One region of the Pseudoalteromonas sp. CNC9-20 genome, then DNA from elsewhere that is predicted to be linked to it. Evidence: predicted binding sites of a transcription regulator. Region 1 holds the regulator's gene; the other holds the start of a gene.
The links. Region 1 encodes sigma-54, which starts transcription at its own class of promoters, with help from an activator protein. Its sites were predicted from a motif close to GTTGGCACGNNNNTNGNNT; they were not measured.
Positions count from the first base shown of each region.

Region 1 (3,412 bases):
CATCCTAGAAACCCGCAAGGGCTTAAGCAAAGCAGAGCGTGAAAGCGAGCTTGAGGGCCTGCTTGATGAGTTTAATATACAGCACATTCGAGACTCACAAGGAATGGCGTTATCTGGTGGCGAACGTCGCCGGGTAGAAATAGCGCGAGCATTAGCGGCAAACCCAAAGTTTATCTTGTTGGATGAACCTTTTGCTGGTGTCGACCCTATTTCAGTGTTAGATATAAAGAAAATCATAGAGCATCTGCGCAATCGTGGTATTGGTGTATTAATCACCGACCACAATGTGCGAGAGACCCTAGACGTATGTGAAACCGCATACATTGTTTCCCATGGCGAGCTCATTGCTTCTGGCACTCCAGAGCAAGTTCTTGCCGATCAAACGGTTCGCGACGTCTATTTGGGTGAGCAGTTTAGATTATAACGATTAAAGGATTGTTAGAGATACATGAGGCAATCATTACAGCTGCGCCTAGGCCAGCAATTAACAATGACCCCACAATTGCAGCAAGCGATTCGCCTGTTGCAGCTCAGTACTTTGGATCTCCAACAAGAAATTCAAGAGGCGTTGGACGCCAACCCATTACTTGAAGTTGAAGAAGACAATTACGCCGACAATAACGACAACCAAGAGCAAAAAGAGTCGACGTCCGACAACCAAAATAACGATACCGCCGAGACGGCCAGCGCCAGTAAGGATGAAGTTGAAAGTGCTGATGCCATGAACAACGAGTCCATCAGTGAAGACTTGCCCATGGATGTGTCTTGGGATGAGTATATTAGTGCGGCTCCCGTTGCCTCCTCTGGGCCTATGCCAGAAGATGAGTCTATCTACCAAGGCGAAACCACCGAGTCGTTACATGATTATTTAATGTGGCAGCTGCAATTAACACCTTTTAGTGCCACCGACGAGGCCATCGCCACAGCTATCATTGAAGCCATCAATGACAACGGCATTTTAACGGTCAGCTGTGAAGATCTGCTGGAAAGCTTGAATCATGATGAACAAGACGATGGTATCGAGCTCGATGAAATTGAAGCCGTTCTTAAGCGTATCCAACTCTTTGATCCAGTAGGAATTGGTGCGCGTTCTTTACAAGAGTGCTTGTTGATCCAGCTCAAGCAATTTGACCCACAAACCCCTTGGCTTGAAGAGACCAAAGAGGTAGTTTGTAACTATATTGATTTGCTTGGTAGTCGTGACTATCGCACCTTGATGAAAAAGACTAAGCTTAAAGAAGCGCAGTTAAAAGAGGTGATGACACTGATACACAGTTTAAATCCGACTCCTGCAGCCACGATTGTGCGAGAGCAGTCAGAGTATGTGATTCCAGACGTATCGGTGAAGAAAGTTAAAGGCCGCTGGGTGGTTGAATTAAACCCAGATAGTATGCCTAAGATCCGCGTTAACGATCACTATGCATCAATGTCGCGAAGCTGTAAGTCGCAAAGTGATAGTCAATTTATTCGCTCGCATTTACAAGAAGCGAAATGGTTTATAAAGAGCTTGGAACAACGCAATGATACGCTACTTAAAGTAACTAATTGCATTGTTCAACAACAACAGGCATTCTTTGAACATGGTGAAGAGGCAATGAAGCCAATGGTGCTTAATGACGTTGCCGAAATGGTGGAAATGCATGAGTCAACGATTTCCCGTGTGACCACCCAAAAGTATATGCATACACCACGGGGTATTTTTGAGCTGAAGTACTTTTTCTCCAGCCATGTTACAACCGAAAACGGAGGTGAATGCTCGTCTACAGCGATTCGAGCATTGATCAAAAAGCTAGTAGCTGCGGAGAATCCTGCTAAACCGTTGAGTGATAGCAAGATTGCCGACGTACTAGCCGAGCAAGGAATTAAAGTGGCTCGGCGCACGATTGCTAAATATCGTGAATCGCTAGCCATTCCACCGTCAAATCAGCGTAAAAGTTTGATATAGACGTTAGACAAGAAGGAAAATGCTTATGCAATTAAATCTTACCGGTCGTCACGTAGAAATCACTGATTCTCTTCGCAACTATGTGAATAGCAAATTTGCAAAATTAGAGCGTCACTTTGACCATATAAATAATGTGCATGTCATTCTTGATATTGAAAAACTAACACAAAAAGCAGAAGCTACTCTTCACGTTAACGGTGGTGAACTGTTCGCAACCGCAGAGCACCAGGATATGTATGCGGCGATCGACGGCTTAATTGATAAGCTCGACCGTCAAGTGATTAAACATAAAGAGAAATTATCTCGTCACTAACATGAACCTAGATTCACTCTTTACCAAGGACTGCAGCAAAGCTGCGGTCCTTTTTAATAGCAAAAAAAGAATGCTGGAGTACCTCTCTCAGGTGGCTCATCAGCACAGTCCTCACCTCAGCGAGCAATCGGTACTTGATGCTTTGCTAACCCGCGAAAAGCTGGGCAGTACTGGCATCGGCAAAGGCGTTGCTATTCCACATGGCCGTCTCGATGGTATCGACAGTACGATTGCCATTGTTGTAACCAATCGCGAAGCCATTAACTTTGATGCCATTGATAACCGTCCAGTGGATATCTTTGTCGCACTTTTAGTGCCGGCTAATGAGACTGAACAACACCTGAAGACCTTAGCGACAATTGCTGATAAACTAAAAGACAAACAACTGTGTAAACAACTGCGCTCAGCCAGCAGCGATCAAGAGCTTTATCAATTGATCGCCGACTAATGCGCGCCGTATTGGTTCATGGTGTGGTTTAAATGTGCGTCTTGGGGTAAAACAAGGAGTTGTCGGATGGAACTTATCATTGTCAGTGGTCGCTCGGGTTCTGGAAAATCAGTCGCGTTACGGGTGCTCGAAGACCTTGGGTACTATTGCGTAGATAACATCCCAGTTATTTTACTCCCCTCCTTGGTGCGCAGTGTTTCAGCAAATTATGACAAAATTGCCGTCAGTATCGACGTGCGCAATTTGCCCAAAGAACAGCATGAATTTAACGACATTCTCGCTTACCTGCCTGAGTTTGCTAAGCCTTCGCTGTTTTACCTTGATAGTGACGAACAAACGTTGATTAAGCGTTTCTCTGAAACTCGTCGACTACACCCCTTATCCATGCAAAATATGACGTTGGATGTCGCTATTCGTGAAGAGAAGCAGCTTCTTGATGTACTCATCTCCCACGCCGACTTTATTATTGATACAACTGAGCTCAGTGTTCACCAGTTGGCGGAGATGATCCGTGAAAAAGTGCTGGGTAAAAAAGACAAGCAATTACTGATCACTTTTGAGTCTTTTGGGTTTAAACATGGCATTCCAAAAAATGCTGATTATGTGTTTGATGTGCGGTTTCTCCCCAATCCCCATTGGGAACCTGAACTAAAGGCGCTCACAGGGTTAGACCAACCCGTTCAAGATTATCTAGCCAGTCACTCAA
Region 1 covers NZ_JAKRFS010000004.1:116,424-119,835, reverse strand. The annotation lists gene lptB (LPS export ABC transporter ATP-binding protein) at 1-424, shown strand, start outside; gene MHM89_RS10800 (RNA polymerase factor sigma-54) at 449-1,945, shown strand; gene hpf (ribosome hibernation promoting factor) at 1,971-2,258, shown strand; gene ptsN (PTS IIA-like nitrogen regulatory protein PtsN) at 2,260-2,706, shown strand; gene rapZ (RNase adapter RapZ) at 2,773-3,412, shown strand, end outside.

Region 2 (3,412 bases), on a different contig from region 1:
TTTTCAACTCGCCCAGGCCACTCACCGCGATGATGTCGCCGGCAGTTGCCTCTGTCGCATCATGACGGTCAAGACCTAAGTAAGTAAGCACTTGGCCCACTTTGCCGTTACGTTTACTGCCATCAGCACCGACAATAGTAACCTGCTGATTTACTTTCACAGTACCACGCTTAATACGGCCTACGCCGATAACGCCAACGTACGAGTTGTAATCAAGCTGTGAGATTTGCATTTGTAGCGGCCCTTCTGGATCCGCATCTGGTGCTTCAACTTCTTTCACGATGGCTTCAAACATTGGCTCCATGTTGTCAGAAGGCTCATCTAAATCGAGCGTTGCCCAACCATTAATCGCTGATGCATAAATAACTTTAAAGTCTAACTGTTCGTCGGTTGCACCTAAGTTATCGAACAAGTCAAATACTTGATCCATAACCCAATCAGGGCGTGCACCCGGCTTATCAACCTTGTTAATAACAACGATTGGCTTCAGCCCTTGCGCGAACGCTTTTTGCGTTACAAAGCGCGTCTGCGGCATTGGCCCTTCTTGTGCGTCAACAAGTAATAGTACGGAGTCAGCCATCGAAAGTACGCGCTCTACCTCGCCACCAAAGTCGGCGTGCCCAGGGGTATCGACGATATTGATATGGTAGTCTTTCCAGTTGATTGCCGTGTTTTTAGCTAGGATGGTAATACCACGTTCTTTTTCAAGATCGTTCGAGTCCATCACTCGCTCTTCGTTGCCACCACGGGTTTGTAGTGTGCCCGATTGCTCAAGCAATTTATCAACCAAAGTCGTTTTACCATGGTCAACGTGTGCGATAATCGCGATATTTCTTAACTTTTCGATGCTCATATATTTACTTAGAGGCTAACCCCATATTTCCTAAATGATCCACACCCAGCGGCGCGGGCCACCTGTGTCGAGTTTAAAAGGTCGCGTATTATCCCTTATAACGCCACTAGATGAAAGTTTATCCAGCTAATTAATTTACTTCCGTGCCTAACATAGCCTAGTCGCTTGACATAAAAATGACACCGAGACTGTGCTATCAGTGTTTTTTGGTGCGCTCACATCCTTATTTGAGTCATCCCTTGATACATGACAATGCAGCCTGAAAAATTTGCACTACAATGTAGCAAGTTCGCACCCTATTGGTGCAAAAAATAAGTTTGAGATTACCAAATAGAAAGTAACCCCCTACTAAACAGACACTTATACTTTTGGCATGGTTTAAGCTTACCCATGCACAAATGCAGTAAATTGCAGCAAATAATAATCCATAGTTGGAGGACACATGTCACAATCGGTATTAGATTTTATTAAAGAGCACGACGTAAAATTCGTTGACCTTCGTTTCACCGACACCAAAGGTAAAGAGCAGCATGTCTCTATTCCTCATCACCAGGCTGATGAAGATTTCTTTGAAGACGGTAAAATGTTTGACGGCTCTTCAATTGCAGGCTGGAAAGGCATTAACGAGTCAGACATGGTGCTGATGCCTGATGCTGAAAGCGCTAAGCTTGATCCATTCGCCGAAGAAACAACACTTATCGTACGTTGTGACGTTGTTGAACCTTCAACTCTTCAAGGCTATGAGCGCGATCCTCGCTCTGTGGCCAAGCGTGCTGAAGAATATATGCGCTCAACAGGTATTGCCGATACGATTCTGTTTGGCCCTGAGCCAGAATTTTTCCTTTTTGACGATGTTAAGTACAAAACAGATATGTCTGGGTCAATGTATAAAATCGACGCTGAAGAAGCATGCTGGAACTCAGATAAAGATTACGAAGGCGGTAACACCGGTCACCGTCCTGGCGTCAAAGGTGGTTACTTCCCTGTTGCTCCAGTGGACTCATCACAAGATTGGCGTAGTGCCACTTGCATGGTGCTTGAAGAACTCGGCCAAGTCGTTGAAGCTCATCACCACGAAGTAGCAACAGCTGGCCAAAACGAAATCGCCACCCGCTTTAACACCATGGTTTTGAAAGCGGACGAAATTCAAGAGATGAAGTATGTTATTCACAACATGGCGCATCTGTATGGTAAAACCGCTACTTTCATGCCTAAGCCTGTGGTTGGCGACAACGGTTCAGGCATGCATTGTCACCAGTCTCTAGGTAAAGATGGTAAGAACATCTTTGCAGGCGACAAGTATGGTGGTCTATCAGAAGAAGCGCTTTACTACATCGGTGGTATCATCAAGCACGCCAAAGCTATTAACGCCTTTGCTAACGCTTCGACAAACTCATACAAGCGCCTTGTTCCGGGTTTCGAAGCACCTGTTATGCTTGCTTATTCAGCACGTAACCGCTCAGCGTCTATTCGTATCCCCGTAGTTCCATCAGAGAAAGCTCGCCGTATTGAGGTACGCTTCCCAGACCCTACAGCGAACCCATACCTTGCCTTCTCAGCGATGCTAATGGCGGGTCTTGACGGCATTAAGAATAAGATCCACCCTGGCGACGCCATGGATAAAGATCTATATGACTTACCTGCAGAAGAGGCAGCAGAGATTCCAACAGTGGCAGCGTCATTGCAAGAAGCCCTTGATTCACTTGATGCAGATCGTGAGTTCTTGACGCAAGGCGGCGTATTCACTGACGACCTTATTGATGCATACATCGGCTTGAAATCAGCTGAAGTAGAAAAGCTCAACATGACTACACACCCTGTAGAATTTGAAATGTACTACAGCGTGTAAACCGCATAACTACCACTTAGTTATATCATGTGTGTTCTCAAAGCCTGCTTAGCAGGCTTTTTTTATGGTAAAAAAGTTGTAAATAGACTAAAGTTAGGGTTTAACCAAGTAATTGGTTAATTTTCGGCTAACTATAAGAATAATAAACGTAAAATAGGAAGTAGCGTGACAACGAAGTGGTCTATCTTATGCGTTTTCATGGTTCTGGGTTTGAGTGCCTTTAACGCCAACGCAACCAATAAAAGCATCTATGTATGGAAGGATGAGAACGGTGTATTAGTTTTTTCTGACTCTCCAAGAAAAGGAGCTGAGAAGGTAAAGTTAAACTCCCCAGCGATGAGTATGCCCTCAACTGACACGCAAATTCTTGAGCAAGATAATAGCGCTGACCAAGGAATTAATTTCTCCGTCGCTATTACCACTCCAAATCAAGAAGAAACAATTCGTGATAACACAGGCTCTGTACATGTTACAGGCCAAGTATCACCGCGCTTTATGCAAGGCCACCGCGTGCAACTTATGCTCGATGGAAAGCCTTACGATAAACCACAATCATCAACGGTGTTTGTTATGCGTAATGTTGATAGAGGGGCGCATCAAGTACGGTTGCGCCTAGTGGATGGCAATGGTAAACAGCTGGCCACTTCTGAACCTGTGACATTTTATCTGCATCGCCGTTCAGTGATCACAGGCCCTTAAGCTGCATATCA
Region 2 covers NZ_JAKRFS010000003.1:12,732-16,143, reverse strand. The annotation lists gene typA (translational GTPase TypA) at 1-853, opposite strand, end outside; gene glnA (glutamate--ammonia ligase) at 1,296-2,702, shown strand; gene MHM89_RS07200 (DUF4124 domain-containing protein) at 2,868-3,401, shown strand.
Region 2: the regulator sigma-54 is predicted to act here: its motif matches at 1,221-1,239, upstream of glnA (glutamate--ammonia ligase).